DNA from 2 places in the Marinobacter sp. 1_MG-2023 genome. Region 2 is predicted to be linked to the other one. Evidence: predicted binding sites of a transcription regulator. Region 2 holds the regulator's gene; the other holds the start of a gene.

Region 1 (8,485 bases), 130 kb from region 2:
GGCCTGGCCTTCTATCATTCGATCCATGATTTCATGTTCGCGAGGGGTCAGACTCTTGATACGGCGGATAATCTCCTGCTTCTCGCCAAGTGTTTTCCGTTGCTCCAGATCCTGCTGCAGCGCGGCTTCGATTTTTTCCAGCAGCGCTTCTTCACGGTAAGGCTTCTGGATGAAATCAACGGCGCCCTCTTTCATGGCATCAACAGCCATGGGCACATCGCCGTGCCCGGTAACAAAAATGATCGGCAGAATGGAGTGCTTATCGTTGAGCTTCTTCTGCAACTCCATACCGTCCATTCCCGGCATGCGGATATCCAGTACAATGCATCCGGCCATCTTCTCGGAGTAATCCTTCAAGAACATCGCCGCATTCTCATAGGTTTTGACCGGCTTATCATCAGATCTAAGTAACAGCTCAAGCGAGTCACGAACTGCTTCGTCATCCTCTACCACGTACACAGTTTGCTGAATATCAGTCATGGGGGAGTTCTCTCCTGTCTGTTTTATTGTGACGCCGGTTAATGGATTGACGGATCTTTCTGATCATCCCGGGCGTGCTCCTGGCGTTCGTGCTCGCGCATTTTCTCAAGCCGCTGCTGGATAATGCCAAAAACGCTCTGTTTCGGATAGTTTCCTTTGCTATCAGGTTTGCCTGCGGGCTTACCCAAAAGCAGCGCAATGGCGTCCTCAACATGCGATGCTGCGTAAACTGAAAAATGCCCTTCGCGAACCGCCTTGACCACTTCGCTGTCCAGCATAAGATTCTGTACGTTGTTTTCCGGTACTATGACGCCCTGAGTGCCCGTTAACCCGCCCTTAAGCTGACAGGTAGCAAAGAAACCTTCAACTTTCTCATTGACGCCACCGATAGGCTGAACCTCACCAAACTGGTTTACAGAGCCAGTAATCGCCAAGTCCTGTCGCACCGGAATTCCCGAAAGTGAAGAAATCAGCGCACAGAGCTCCGCCAGCGACGCACTATCCCCATCTACTTCGCCATAATTCTGTTCAAACGTAATGCTTGCAGAAAGGTGCATCGGATCAGTCACAGCAAAACGGGAGGAAAGCAATGAGCTAAGAATCATGACGCCTTTAGAGTGAATATTGCCACCCAGCTTTACATCACGCTCAATATCCATAATTTCACCACTTCCATAATAGCAGGTAGCAGTGACACGATTAGACAGGCCAAATTCAAACCCGCCTGAAGATAGAACAGACAGCGCATTCACCTGCCCGACAACCGAACCCTGAGTTGAGACGAGAGTAGAGCCGTCGCGAATTGAATCGTAGAACTGGTCACGAATCCGGCTACTTCGGTATTTGGCACTCTCCAGGGCCCGCTCTACATGAACGTCCTGAATCAGTTTTGCATTCGCTTGCCTGGCCCAGAAATCCGACTCCCGAAGCAGATTGGCAATATTGGCTGCGTGCAGAGACAACCTGTCCTGGTGCTCGGCAATACGAGCGCTGTATTCGATGACCCTCGCCACTGCCTTGTTCGTGCAATGCAGGAGATTCTTTTCCTTTACCACACTGGCAATAAACTTCGCATACATCACCTGACTGTCTTCCGAACGGTACATCTCATTTTCAAAGTCTGCGGTTACCCGGAAAAGCTCCGAAAATTCGGGATCATAATCCTGTAACAGCATCCAGGTTTCACGGTCACCGAAAAGCACCAGTTTTACATCGAGCGGTACCCCTTGGGGTTCAATCGAGATGGTGCCCGAAAGGGTGAGTTCACGCTCGAGGGAATTGATCTGAAGGGATTTGGCTCGAAGAGCCCTTTTCAATCCATCCCAGACAAAAGGCTGCTCCAGCATCTTGATGGCATCCATCAACAGATACCCGCCATTGGCCCGATGCAAGCTGCCAGCACGAATCAGTGAAAAATCCGTGAATACGGTGCCCTTGTAGGTCACATTCTCAACATACCCGAACAGATTGTGATACGTCGGGTTGTCCTCCACCACCATAGGCACTTCATTGGTTTTCTGGTGAACCAGCACGTTAACCAGATAACGACGCGGCATCTTTTTATCCAGAGACGCATAGGCAATGGCAGCCTGCTCCTCGTTGTCGTCGAGGAAAATATCCAGGTTCTCTACCAGGTCTGCCCGCACAGCTTCAAGGTAGGCGACTACATCCGGGAGGCTTTTGTAGCTCTCAATCAACTCATCAATCTGATGGCCGGATATACCTTCCAGGGTTTCCTTGTTAAGCGCTTGCTGTTTGTCAGCGTATTCCTGCTCCCAGTCCGCCAGCTTGCGAAGCGCCTGACGAAGTTTTTTCTCAAGCTTGTTGATGGAATCCTCAAACTTGTCGCGCTGCACATCCGTCAACGCCTTGAACGTCTCTGCGGTGTGCGGTTTATCACCTTGCATCGCCACCAGGCGATATCCGCCCGGCGTTGTAATCGTGAGGCTGACTTTTTTTCGGCGTGCCTGGGCCGCTACTTTCTCAAGCTCATCTTCCTGCTTCTTGCCATACTCATCCTTGAGCTGCTCTGAGCGCTCCAGAAAGCTGTCGCTGTCAAAGGTCTGCGGAATAACCTTGACCAGCCGGCTCATGAGCTTTTCCATATCCTGTTTCAGCCGCGCGCCCTTTCCTGCGGGAAGCTGAAGCAGCCGGGGAACCCTAGGCTCTTCAAAATCTGCGACGTAACACCAGTCGTGGGATTGTTGCTCGGTATCCAGATGATGTTCAAGGTAACGCAGCATCATCGTGCGCTTACCCAGACCATTGCGACCAACGGCATATACGTTATAACCGCTGTGCGGCATTGCCAGAGCAAAGCGCACCGCTTCCTGGGCCCGATTCTGGCCTACAATTTCAGCCAGGGGCACCAGTTGTCTGGTGGACTTGAACGGTAGATCTTTCAGAACGCAGGCTTTGTATAGCTGATGCAGAGACAGTGACTTCAAGGTTGGGTCCTGTAACAGTTGACTCATTGGCCGACCATTGTAGGTTTTGCAGACCGGTCTGTCGCGCTCAGAGGAAAAGAATTGTCGTTAACGCTTCGCCAGCCCAAAGCCTTCAGAAAAGCCCGGCATCCAGGCTAGCCGCAACATACATCCCCAGCTCACGACACTGACCTTCAAACTCACCACGATATTCGCCACGGCAAATCAGTGGTTCCTGAACGAGTTTCCATCGCAGACCGGTGGTAATGCTTTCGATAGCACGTTGCGTTCCGGTGCCATCATGGCCGGCACGAATGTAGTAAGCGAACGGCAGGCCCTGGGTTTTCTCCAGGCAAGGGTAGTAGCTGCGATCAAAGAAATCCTTGAGCGCGCCACTCATATAACCGAGGTTTTCAGTGGTGCCGAGGATAATGGCATCACAGGCAAGGATATCGTCCGGGCCGGCATCCAGTGGCGCCAACACGGTTACTTCTACATTTTCAATATCTTCATCGCCTGCACCCTGCGCAACTGCATTGCGCAGGGTGAGGGTATTCGGAGAAGGTGCATGGGCAACAACAAGTAATTTCTTTTTGCTATCCACAATACACCTCCGGGACTCTCTTAGAGCAGTTCACCATCCGCTTCTGCAGGCGCTTCAGCGTCCGCATCTTTTTTGGAAACCGGCTTCGGCATCAACCTGTCGCGCACCTTGGCCTCAATTTCCCTGGCCACGTCCATATTCTCTTCCAGGAACTTGCAGGCGTTGGCTTTACCCTGGCCAATTTTATCACCGTTATAGGCATACCAGGCGCCGGACTTATCCACAAAGCCTTCTTTAACGCCCATATCGAGCACTTCCGCCATGTGATAAATACCTTTGCCGTAAAGAATCTGGAACTCGGCCTGGCGGAAAGGTGGTGACACCTTGTTCTTGACGACTTTAACCCGGGTTTCGTTACCTACAACCTCATCGCCATCTTTCACGGCGCCAATGCGGCGGATATCAAGGCGAACAGAAGAGTAAAACTTCAGTGCGTTACCACCGGTGGTGGTTTCGGGGCTGCCGAACATTACACCGATTTTCATACGAATCTGGTTAATGAACACCATCAAGCAGTTTGCGTGTTTCACATTACCTGTGAGCTTACGCAGGGCCTGGGACATAAGACGGGCCTGAAGGCCAACGTGGCTGTCGCCCATCTCGCCTTCAATTTCTGCTTTCGGGGTCAATGCCGCAACCGAGTCAACAATGATGACGTCTACAGCGTTGGAGCGCACCAACATGTCGGCAATTTCCAGCGCCTGCTCCCCAGTGTCCGGCTGGGAAACCAGAAGCTCGTCCACATTAACGCCCAGTTTTTCTGCGTAGATCGGGTCCAGGGCGTGCTCAGCATCAATAAACGCGCAGGTTTTACCGGCTTTCTGGGCTTCGCCGATAACCTGAAGGGTCAGAGTTGTTTTACCGGAGCTTTCAGGGCCGTAAATCTCAACAATGCGCCCGAAAGGCAAACCACCTATCCCCAAAGCAACATCCAATCCCAGGGAACCAGTAGAGACCGCAGGAATGGCTTCGCGGGGCTGGTCGCCCATCTTCATTACTGCACCCTTACCAAACTGGCGCTCAATCTGACCCAGAGCTGCGCTCAGTGCTTTTTTGCGGTTGTCTTCCATCAGTGCAAACCCTCTGTTGCCGTGGCCGCCAGCAGAACCTGGCAAGCCGGTGGAGGTGTGGTTAAACGGGAACCTGTACAACGTTAACAGTGAATTCCCTGTATATTTGAACAGTATTAAAACATACCGCGAGAGCGAGACCAACCCCTGTTATTGTGAAAGTCTTCACGCTCGCATCAAAAGCCCGCTAACACCCTGCAGCGCAACAAGAACGGCCTGGCGTCGCACCTGATCACGATCGCCGCTGAAATGCCGGACTACAGCCTCTGTATTTTCAGCGCCGGTACCCCAGGCGAACCAGACAGTTCCAACAGGCTTCTCTTCGCTGCCACCTCCAGGGCCGGCTATGCCACTGACAGCTACCGCAACATTCGCTCCGGTTGTTGCCAATGCACCGGCAACCATCTCCCGGACCACCGGTTCACTGACGGCACCGTGATTAGCTAAAGAAACATCGGTAACCCCGAGCAGTTTCTGTTTGGCGTCGTTGCTGTAGGTAACCAGGCCGCCGACGACATAGGCGGAAGAGCCTGCCTTGTCGGTTAAAACCTTTGCAACCCAGCCACCTGTGCAACTTTCAGCCGTTACCAGGTTAAGGCCGGCGGCCAACAACTGATCGGCCAGTTGGCTCCCTGCTTGTTCGAGTTCGTGGTCACTGGCAGGCATAATGCTCTCCTTCGTTTCATCGCGGGCTTTATTTTCTTACAATCCGTGGCTTCACCCAAAGCAAGATTAGCCGGACTCGTCCATGTCAGCAGCTCAGAACGATTTACCCAAGCACACACCCATGATGCAGCAGTACTTGAAAATCAAGGGCCAGCACCCGGATGAACTGGTGTTCTATCGCATGGGTGATTTTTATGAACTCTTCTATGACGACGCCAAAAAAGCTGCGGAGCTGATGGACATAACCCTTACGGCCAGGGGGCAGTCCGGGGGCAACCCGATCCCCATGGCGGGTATCCCGTTTCACGCATCCGAAGGATACATTGCACGGCTGGTCAGAGCGGGTCAATCCATCGCCATTTGTGAGCAAATTGGTGACCCGGCAACCAGCAAGGGGCCTGTTGATCGCCAGGTAGTCAGAATCGTGACTCCTGGCACCCTCAGCGATGATGCCTACCTGGAAGATCGCCGCGACAACCTGCTGGCCGCCATATTTCATCATCGCGAGCAGTTCGGTTTTGCGTCACTGGACATTTCCAGTGGTCGCTTTGTGGTTTCAGAGCTGGAAAACCTGGAAGCCCTGCAAGGAGAGCTCCAGCGTTTACGGCCGGCAGAGATACTGATCAGCGAGGACTTTCCGTTTGAGGAAATACTTACCGGGCTTACTGGCGTTCGTCGCCAGGGCCCTTGGCTGTTCGAATCCGATACCGCTCGCCGAGTGATTACCCAGCAATTGCAGGTTCGTGATCTAACGGGCTTTGGCTGCGAAGACCTAAGCCTGGCTATCTGTGCAGCCGGCTGCCTCCTGCAGTATGCAAAAGAGACCCAGCGGACCGCCCTGCCCCACATTCGCAAACTGACCCGTGAGCGCCGCGACGAAGCCGTTATTCTCGACGCCACCAGCCGCCGCAATCTGGAAATCGATATCAACCTCATGGGAGGCCACCTGCACACCCTCGCCTGGGTGATGGACAGAACCGCAACCTCCATGGGAGGCCGCGAGCTCAGGCGCTGGCTAAATCGTCCGCTTCGGGACGTGGATGCAGTACAACAGCGTCAACACGCGGTATCCGCTCTGCTTGATGGTTTCCACTACGAACCCGTGCACAACCTGCTGAAGGCCGTGGGCGATATTGAGCGAGTGCTGGCCCGTGTGGCGCTGCGATCGGCCAGGCCCAGAGATCTCGCTCGCCTGCGGGATGCCTTTCTGGCGCTGCCAGACCTGCAGGAAGCGCTTAAGCCGGTCAACTCTCACCAGATCGTGAAGCTGGCCACTGTGATTGGTGAATATCCCGAGTTGGCCGATATTCTGGAGCGGGCCGTTATCGACAACCCTCCGGTTGTCATTCGGGAAGGCGGCGTGATCCGTGAGGGCTTCGACGCGGAGCTGGATGAGCTACGCAACATCAGTGAGAACGCCGGCCAATATCTACTGGACGTGGAAACCCGGGAAAAAGAGCGCACCGGTATAAGCACATTGAAGGTGGGCTACAACCGTGTGCACGGCTACTACATTGAAATCAGCCGGGCCCAGTCTGCTCAGGCACCGGTGGATTACATTCGTCGCCAGACCCTGAAGAACGCAGAACGCTTTATTACACCGGAATTAAAAGAGTTCGAAGACAAAGCCCTGAGTGCCAAAAGCCGGGCGTTGGCCAGAGAGAAAGCGCTTTACGATGAGGTGCTGGAAACTGTGGCAGAACAACTCGCGCCGTTACAGGATGCCGCACAGGCGTTGGCAGAGCTGGACGTCATCAGTAATTTTGCCGAGCGAGCCACCACGCTGCGTTTTGCCGCGCCAGAGTTCCGCGACTCTCCCGGGCTTGAAATTGAAGAGGGCCGACATCCAGTTGTCGAACAGCTTCTTGATGAACCTTTCGTACCCAACAACCTGTTAATGGATTCCCAGCGCCGAATGCTGGTTATCACCGGCCCGAACATGGGTGGTAAGTCCACCTACATGCGCCAGGCGGCTCTGATTACACTGCTGGCCTACACGGGAAGTTTTGTGCCGGCCAACCGCGCCGTGCTGGGCCCAGTGGACCGGATTTTCACTCGCATGGGTTCGTCAGATGACATCGCCGGCGGGCGCTCTACTTTCATGGTAGAAATGACAGAAACCGCCAACATTCTGCACAACGCCACGGATTTCAGCCTGGTTCTGATGGACGAAGTCGGCCGAGGTACCAGCACATTCGATGGTTTATCTCTGGCCTGGGCCACAGCAGAACATCTGGCAAAAGAAATTCGCTGCTATACCCTGTTCGCCACGCATTACTTTGAACTCACGCAACTGGCGGATGATCTTGAGCTTGCGGTCAACGTGCATCTGACGGCAACGGAGCACGATGACAGCATTGTGTTTCTACACAATGTGCACGAAGGCCCGGCCAGCCAAAGCTACGGCCTGCAGGTAGCGAAACTGGCCGGCGTGCCACAGAGCGTTATTGGCAACGCGAAGGCTCAGCTAAAGCTGCTGGAAGGCAGTGCAGCCCCCGCGGCTACTAAAACACCTGCCCCCATACATGAGACCGGCCCCGAGCATTCTCCGGCGACCAGCCAGAGCTCAGCCTACCAGGGTGATATGTTTGCCATAGCGGAGCCCAGTGCTGTGGAGGAAGCTCTGCAGAGTCTTGATCTGGACGGCTTATCGCCCCGAGATGCGATAAACCGGCTTTACGAATTGAAAGAATTGCTGAAAAACTGACAGGGAGTTGATCTGAGTAATAAGGTTATCGCTGCCAAACGCTTGCGGCTGTGCGGGCTGCTCCCTACAATATCGCCCATTAAAATATAACCACGGAGCCGTAACCAGACTCCGGATGAGATTGACCACTGGACCAGGGATCAAATTATGGCGTTTATCGTTACCGATAACTGCATCAAGTGCAAATACACAGACTGCGTGGAAGTATGCCCCGTAGACTGTTTTTACGAAGGGCCAAACTTTCTGGTCATCGATCCGGACGAGTGTATCGACTGCGCTCTGTGTGAGCCGGAATGCCCTGCCGAAGCGATTTTCTCCGAAGACGAGCTACCAGCAGATCAGGTTCAGTTTGTTGAGCTCAACGCCGACCTGGCGGGTAAGTGGCCCAACATCACCGAAAAGAAAGACCCGCTGCCGGACGCCGAAGAGTGGGATGGCAAGACAGACAAACTTCAATACCTGGAAAAGTAATTCCAGCAAGTTTGAAGCAGTCGCCTGAATAAAAAAGGGAAGCCCGAACCGGCTTCCCTTT
Region 2 (8,485 bases):
ATATTTTTTCATAAATATCAGAAGCTAAGAAAAGCAACAGAAAGGTGAACGACAGTTTTACGTCGCCCGTAACGAAAAAAACGCCAAGGGCCTGGGACCCTTGACGTCTTATTGTCACAACCAGCAACAGAATAAAAATCAGACACCGCAGCGGCAATAAAATATGTACAGGTGGGATTGGGGAGGTCTTTTTAAAAAGGGCCGCTTGTCTGAGCGAAGCGAGTTGTACGGCACTTTTTCAAAAGACCTCCCCAGTCCCGCACCACCGCGACCACGCCGCCACCTAACTGTAATTGGTCAGGACTCCTCAGACTCCTCCTCTTCCCGAAGCCCATACTTCCGAACCTTCTCCACAAGCGTAGTCCGCCGAATCCGCAGCTTCTCCGCAGCCCGAGCAACTACCCCCCCTGCCTCGTCCAAAGCCTGCTGGATCAGTTGCCTCTCCAGGTTCGAAAGATAATCCTTGAGATCAATACCATTCACTGGCAATAAAGCCGGAGAATCCAGTCCCACAAGGCCAGGAATACCAGAAGGCATCCCCGAATCCTCAACCGGCCGATTCTCATCGAAATCATCTACATACCTGAACTTCTTTGGCAATTCCTGCACCCCGATTACCGAGTAAGGATGCATGATTGCCAGCCGCTCAACCAGATTCGCCAGCTCACGAACATTACCCGGCCAGTCGTGCCGGCACAGGCTCATGATCGCCGCCGAATTCAGGCGTAAGGAACCGCGTTTTTCCTTCTCCATGCGGGAAATCAGCTCGTTGATCAGCAGTGGAATGTCCTCCACCCGATCCCGCAATGACGGTACCTCAATCGGAAAAACGTTCAATCGATAGTAGAGATCCTCTCGAAACTCACCCGATTCAATCATGTCCTCAAGGTGCTTGTGAGTCGCTGCGATAACACGCACATCGGCAGAAATTGTCCGGTTACTGCCCACCCGTTCGAATGTCCGCTCTTGCAGCACACGAAGTATTTTTACCTGCATATTGAGCGGCATATCGCCGATCTCATCCAGAAACAGGGTGCCCCCTTCTGCCAGTTCGAAACGGCCGACTCGCGCCGTAATTGCACCAGTGAACGCGCCCTTTTCATGCCCGAAAAGCTCGCTCTCAAGCAGCTCTGCGGGAATGGCGCCGCAGTTAACGGGCACGAACGGCTTGTCACGACGTGAAGAGTGATAATGAAGGTTTCTTGCGACAACTTCTTTGCCGGTCCCCGACGGCCCGGTAACCAGAACGCTCACATCCTTATCCGCAACCTGTTCCATAAGCTGGCGAACTTGCTGAACCTTGCGACTGGTACCCACCAGACTGCGGAACAACTGCAGACCACGCTGCTGGCCCCGCTCCTTTGAGCGCCGGAACTGATCATAGAAAATTTGAGCGCGATAAAGTGAATCTACAAACTTCGTGTAATGCAGAGGCCATTCCAAGCGGGCAATTATGCGGGCAGAATCTGTCTCCGCCAGGCCTTTCAGTTCGGGATCACCCACCACCAGCAACGGAACACCCTGGGCAGCCCGACAAAGAGATTCAATCGTCTTTACAACACCGGTGTCGACACCGTTAACGATGGCAACGGAAATGTCCGCAAGACTCTCTTGATCTCCAGATTCAAGGAGCGCCCAGGCATCATCGCCTGCAACCACTTGCTCTTCGCCAATGAATTCCAGGATCGTCGCCAAGTCATGAAGCCTCGACTCATCCTCACTCAGCACCAGAACCTTGTTATTTTTGGACATTCACAAGAATCTCTTTGGGGATTTGTGCGGTATTTAAGACGGTAAAGCCAGTAGAGTCAATTTTATGACACTATTTAGGTCGAGACGTTGAAATATTTTGGTAGGCCTTGGCTGCACTGCGGTTACGGTTCATGCCTTTTAGAGCCAGCTCCGCTTCAGCTTTGGACCGAGCGGCACCTTCTCCGGCTGCGTCCAGAAACTGACGCAACTCTTCAATCCGTGTCCGGACGGGCTCCGGTTCTACCTGCCCAGCCTCAAGCGCAACCATCATGGGCTCTATAGTGGTCTTTATCCCGGAGTTGAGACTGACCAGAGCATCCCAGTCCTCTTTGGCCAGAGCGCGACCCAGTTTCGCCATAAGTTGATCGAAACTTGCCAGACAGGCCTGCGGATCGGAGTGAAAAGTATCTTGAGCGTCGGCCATGACGTTTTCTCCTTGCACAAAGAGATGAAGAACGAACGACCCCGAGGAGCGCCAGCGATTGCCGGCGCTCCATACCGCTACAGCTCAATCAGCGGCGAGCAGCCCTTCTCGCAGAGGAAGCAGTAAACTCACTGCCACGAAAACCGGGGTTGTAATCGTAGGCCGGATAATTGTCATCCAGACCATCAATGTAATAACGCTTCGACTTGAGGTCGTACGTCATCTCCATAGTAGTCCAGAACACAGGCTCTTGGTAATAGCTGATATTGTGAGCTTCGGAAACCCGCCACAAATCACCGTTTTCGTCATACTCTTCGGACATGAGGATCTGCCAGCTATCTTCATCTACATAGAACACACGACGGTCGTAGATATGTTTGATACCAGTGCGACGCTTTGCCTCAACTACCCACACCCGATGTAGTTCATAACGTGTGAGCTGCTGGTTAATGTGACCGGCGCGAATCACATCATCCGGGCTGACATCTTCATCGTGTAACTTGTAAGCGTTATAAGGAACAAAGAGCTCACGCTTACCTTTCAAAACCCAGTCATACTGGTTGGGAGCACCGTTATACATATCTTTCTGGTCAACAGAACGCAGAGAAGACGAGTTCGGTAAATCTGTCTCATAGGCCAGGTTCGGAGAACGCCTCAGGCGCCGAGATCCAGAATCATAGCGCCAGGCTAAACGCGGCGAGCGAACCTGATCCAGTGTTTCGTGCACAAGCGTGATAGTACCTGCCAATGTTGAGGGCGAGATCGTATCGGTCTTGAGGTAGAAAATTTTGTTATCGATATCGGCAAGTTCTGTATTCTTCTTGCTGTAAGCAAAGTAATAATCGTATTGATTTACTACCGGGTTAAAAGAACCGTCCACCTGAGGCGTGGCTGAGCCACTTCGGAACGAGACCTCTTCACCACGGTAACGCAGAATATGGTTCCATATAACTTCGAGCCCGTTTGCGGGGATCGGAAACGGACTGGTCATGATCGTGTTGCGAACACCATTTCCGTTATCCAGTACTTCAGCGCTCAGAGCGTTCTCGTAGAATTTGTCGTACACATGCTCCGGAAACGCCGCTGTGCGACGAGTCTGGTAAACCGGCATGAAAAAATCCGGGCCATACTGACGGAGCATCTGGAGAGAGCCTTCGGAGAGCTTATCCTTGTAGAGGTGCATATTGTTCGATGTTATTACGAACAACGTCTCATCTTGAGGAAACGGATCTGTCTCCACCTGACCCTTGCGCCAGCTTGCAGGTGCTTCTGACAGCCCACCTGTCCATTCGGGAATGCTGCCAGAGGCATTGGCCAAACGCTCGGCACCAACCGGCGTCAGATCCTGCTTGAGCCGTTCTGCTTCCGCTAACGATACTCCTGACAGCGCCTGCCCGGAAAACCCGAGCGAAAGCACTGCAACACATGCGACAACTTGGCCCCGCATTTCAAACCCTCCAGACAATCGAAAACCCAAAATTCAATGCTGCTTTTTCCCAAATTCAAACAGCCGTTTCAAGTGAATGTTTGTGTTTTATTGTCACCTGGGGGCTTGGAGCTAAGGGTTGAAGAAATCTGCGCGCTGGAATGCTACAATGGTGGGCTGTTTTATTCACGGGCAGTTCGGGCGGAGAAATTCCCGCAATCGAGAACGCACGAAAGCCCCCAAATGCACGGCAGACACGATCAATGGCATCTCAATGGTATTCGCTGGTTTCTCAAAAGCTGTTTCTTGCAAGAACGCTTCTGGAAATGCCGGAGAAGCTTGCCGATAGCGGAAATGCTAATCATGCTCCAGCGCAGAAACTGCAGCATGAGGCGGCTATTCAGGGCTCTATCGAGCTCCTGCTAAGGGCAAGACGGCTATTATTGATAATGATTACCAGGTTCTACCAGAAGCGTTCGGAGGAGCCTTCGACATTGGGGGAGTTGGCAAATCTGATCGGCGAACAAGCCACCGAAATCAGAAGATTAAGAGCTCTTGAGCAGGAGGCGGATAGTTGGTGGAACTATCTTGACCAGCTGGAAGCCACTCAAAGCAGGCCGCCCGCAGCACGAAAAACGGTTAATGCAGAAAATATCATTGCCGTATCAGCTGACGCAGGACCCGACCGTTCCGCACAAACGCTCCTGAAGACTATGAATGCGATAAAACAGTTTGCCGACAACCTGGAAGAGCAACACGGCGAGTGGTAACTACCCTCGATCACTGCAGCAATCACCGCTACTTCCGGTTCTCAACATGATAAAGGTTAATGAAATGTCACCATCGTTTTTCGAAATTGTACAACTAAGCAACGGCGACTATGCCCTGCGACGCATCGACGATGACAGTGAGCCGCTGGTCAAAATTTCCTTTTCAGGTGAAGCTCGCGAAATGCTGGAAGATCGGGATATGTCTGTTGCCAAAGCCATGATTGCCGCGGGAATAGAAGCCGCTGGCAACATCACTCACGACATTGACTGGGAAGAAGACGAGCTGGACGCTTCAGACGCTCAGCCCGCATACACTCTGCACTGAAGGCAGGCTTTACCGCTGCCGGAGCACAACACCATGGCTGTTGCCCTCCGCCGCAGCCTTCTGCAGAGAGTCAAAGGCTGTCTTACCCAGTTTACGGGTCCACATCACTACCGCATGACAGGTACCTGCGCTCAGGGCTCTTTCCGCAAGCTGACGTGCCGGGTACTCTGCGGTAGAGCGCAGCACCAAAAGCTCTCCAGCAACAATCCCGTGCATTTTCTGCCACTTGCTCACGAGCGCCTGGGGAGGATCAATCCAGGCCAGCCAGCGCTTTTCCTGGTTAAGCTGAGTCAGCATCGGCAACAGTAATTGAAAATTCTCCACCTGCCCTTCTGGCATTATGATTTCCGTAACGTTGCCAGCAGGCGCGGATTCCCTGATATCCGGTTTATGCCGGGCCCGAATGACTGTGCGCTGCTTTCGGGCGGTATACTCCGGCACAGGGCAAGGTAAAATAGCTTGCTGCCACGCCATGTTCTGATTAAAGCTTAGCTGTTCCATAATTCACCCGTTTTTCAATGCGTCTGTGGTTTATACCAGCCCGATCAGTGCAGATCAGAGCGCCGGATAACACCTACACCCAGCCCTTCAATGAACAGCTCCTGCTCCGTAAGATCGACTTCAATCGGCGCAAACTCTTCATTTTCGGCAATCAGATAGACCTTCGAACCCTCTTTCCGGAAACGCTTTACAGTCACTTCCTCACCCACTCTGGCGACAACAACCTGCCCGTTATGCACATCCTGAGTGCTGTGAACTGCCAGAAGATCGCCGTCAAGAATCCCGATGTCCTTCATACTCATGCCCCGGACCCGCAGGAGATAATCGGCCGAAGGCGAGAAAAACTCCGGCTTCAGCGTACAATGATCTTCAATATGTTCCTGGGCCAGGATCGGACTGCCCGCCGCCACCTGACCGATCACAGGCAGCCCCAGATCTTCAGCGGCTTCTGGCAGACGTATGCCCCGGCTCGCACCCGGCACCATCTCAATAGCGCCCTTACGTGCCAGTGCCCGCAGGTGTTCCTCAGCGGCATTCGCCGAACGAAATCCAAGCTCTGCGGCTATTTCTGCGCGAGTGGGCGGGTAACCGGTTTCATCCACGGATCGGCGAATAATTTCCAGTACCTGAGTCTGTCTTGCTGTCAGCTTCATTGTTGCGCTGCTCCGCTTGCTGCATGCAGGGCTTATACATGCCGGGTCTGATATCTGCTGGCAGATACGGCCCGCCAGCATTCCTGTTTGTTTATACAGTGTTTTGACTATATACAGTGTTTTATCCAGTGTAAAGTCGCGCACCCTAATTTCTTTCAACCCCTTAACCGACGCTCTTAAGTGAGTGTGATATGGTAAAAAGATCGCAAATTCATCCCAGTGAGTCCTATGAACAACGCTACGTCCTGCAAAATGCCAGACATACTGAAAACAACCGATGGAAAAGAACGCCGTGTCGGTGTTGAAATCGAACTGTCCGGGCTTGGGTATGAGCAACTTGTCAGTATCGTTGCGGAACTTCTCGATGGAACCCCGACACTCGAATCCCGCTATGTGAGCAAGCTTCAGACATCGATGGGTGATTTCATCATTGAACTTGATTCCGAGCAGGTGAAAGAGTTCGATCTTACGGATGACAGAGTTCCAGAGGTACTGCGTGAACTTGGCGGGCAAGCCATGGAGGTTATCGACGCGGCAGCTGAGCGCATTGTTCCGCTAGAGATTGTGAGTCCTCCTTTACCGTTCTCCGAAATTCAACAGATCGAATATCTGGTCAAGGAGCTACGCGAAGCCGGCGCACTGGGTAGCCGGGAGGCTATCTATTTTGCATTCGGCTTACAGTTGAACCCGGAACTACCGGATCTTACACCAGCAACACTGATTCGCTATTTCCAGGCTTTTGCCGTGCTCTATGACTGGCTCAAAGCTCACCACCAACTGGATATCAGCAGAAAGTTCACGCCCTATATCGAACCCTGGAGCAGCCGCTATACAGACCTACTGGTGACGGAGGGCTATTCGCCGGACCAACACCAGATGATGGTTGACTACCTGGAATCCAATCCTACGCGCAACCGTGCTCTGGACCTTTTGCCTTTGTTTGCCCATCTGGACAAACCCCTTCTCGATCAGTACGTCAAAGATCCACGCATCAAGAGCAGGCCTACTCTGCACTACCGATTGCCGGACTGTGACATCGACAATCCGGAATGGAACTTCTCCAGTGTGTGGAATGACTGGGTGGTGGTCGAGCAGATCGCCAATAATGCAGACGATCTGGCGGAGCTGAGAGCCTTGTTCCGGGAAAGCCGAAAGATCAGCCTGCGCAATCTCACACATAGCTGGCAGGAAACTTCAGCAAAGTGGCTACAAAGCAAAGGCTATGTCTGAACAGGACCTTACAGAAAACAACTTGCCCGGCCTGACAATTGGCATCAGCGGTCCCGCCCGCAGGCGCGTCGCGCAACAGTTGATCAGTTTCGGCCTCAGATTGCAGGGTGTTCGCCCTTACTACATCCGCCCCGGCACCCGCGTAGACGTATCGATGTTAGACGGGCTGGTGCTCTCAGGTGGCACACACGTTCATCCGGGGCGTTACGGCCAGGAACCCCAAGTGAGCGCCCATTACGACAAGGCCCGGGATAAAACCGATTTTCAATTACTGGAACAAGCTGAGTCTGTCGGCATTCCGGTGCTGGGTATCTGCCGTGGCGCTCAGTTTATCAACATATTTCACGGTGGCTCGCTGTGCCAGAACGTAACGCCTCTCAGGGTAAATACCCGCCACAGGCCACTTTTACTGCCCATGCAGACTGTCCGGCTAGTAAAGTCCAGCCGGCTGGGAAAGCTCATGCGAGCCCCGGTAATCGGAGCCAACCGGATCCACAGTCAGGCCATAAAGCGCCTTGGCAAAAATCTGCAGGTAACAGCCGTAGACAATGATCTTTTCGTCCAAGCTATAGAAAGCACCCGTGGCCAATGGCTTATGGGGCTGCAGTGGCATCCCGAGTACCTGCTTTATCACAGTGGCCACCGGCGGATCTTCAGCGAGTTCGTGCAAGCAGCCCTCTCATTCAAACTGGCCCGACTGGAACCTGCATCCTGACGAGCCTGACGTTAAACCCGAATTCGGAGACCAAGTGTTATGGCGAGAAACAACAGGAAAACCCGTTCTCTTTGGGTCCTGCCACTGTTGGTGCCAGGTTTGGCCCTGGCTGGCGAGGTTACACTCACCGGAGAGGGAAGTGTCCGGTATGAGCCGGACAGTGCACGCCTGAAGTTTACCGCCAGCGCGGAGCATGAACAGCCGCAGCAAGCTACTGCTCAGGTAGCATCAATGATAGAACAATGGCACCAGGGGATCAGCGAGTACAGGGCGCAACTCCATGAGTACACGGATGCATCGGTCAACCTTTATAGCCGCACACTGCCTGCCGAAACCCGGGAGGCAGAGCCGGAAAAACGGGCAGTTGCCTCCCAGACCGTCAGCTTCACCGTCACTGACTTATCACTGCTGAACCCGGTCCTACAACAGGCACAAGCTCTGGGGCTTAATTACAACCTGGGCCCGCATCAGTTTTTCCACTCTGAAGAAGCTCGCATGGAACGCGAAGCGCTGGCACTGGCACTGGCCGACGCGAAATCCCGTTGCGATTTTGTTGCGCAGCAAATGAACCAGCGCTGCGGGGAGGTGGTATCTCTCAACATTAACGGTGGTCACCGCCCCATGCCAATGATGATGGCGGCCGAAACAAGGGGCGCGGACTCCATTTCGAGTGTTGGAGAACGGGAAAT

What was found. Region 2 encodes LexA, which represses DNA repair genes until DNA is damaged. Its sites were predicted from a motif close to CTGTNTNNNNANACAG; they were not measured.
Region 1: recA (recombinase RecA) is a predicted target of LexA. The motif match lies at 4,679-4,694, and genes of this name have one in related genera.

Annotation. Positions count from the first base shown of each region.
Region 1 covers NZ_JAUOST010000002.1:481,709-490,193, forward strand. Annotated here, with positions in the region: gene fixJ (response regulator FixJ) at 1-480, opposite strand, end outside; gene Q4606_RS08335 (Lon protease family protein) at 519-2,927, opposite strand; gene Q4606_RS08340 (flavodoxin family protein) at 3,040-3,510, opposite strand; gene recA (recombinase RecA) at 3,531-4,580, opposite strand; gene Q4606_RS08350 (nicotinamide-nucleotide amidohydrolase family protein) at 4,746-5,246, opposite strand; gene mutS (DNA mismatch repair protein MutS) at 5,329-7,953, shown strand; gene fdxA (ferredoxin FdxA) at 8,101-8,424, shown strand.
Region 2 covers NZ_JAUOST010000002.1:354,864-363,348, forward strand. Annotated here, with positions in the region: gene Q4606_RS07790 (sigma-54 dependent transcriptional regulator) at 298-1,752, opposite strand; gene Q4606_RS07795 (SOS cell division inhibitor) at 1,823-2,176, opposite strand; gene Q4606_RS07800 (DUF1329 domain-containing protein) at 2,265-3,623, opposite strand; gene Q4606_RS07805 (DUF6586 family protein) at 3,866-4,372, shown strand; gene Q4606_RS07810 (hypothetical protein) at 4,437-4,697, shown strand; gene Q4606_RS07815 (cell division inhibitor SulA) at 4,707-5,198, opposite strand; gene lexA (transcriptional repressor LexA) at 5,243-5,851, opposite strand; gene Q4606_RS07825 (amidoligase family protein) at 6,080-7,081, shown strand; gene Q4606_RS07830 (gamma-glutamyl-gamma-aminobutyrate hydrolase family protein) at 7,074-7,796, shown strand; gene Q4606_RS07835 (SIMPL domain-containing protein) at 7,836-8,485, shown strand, end outside.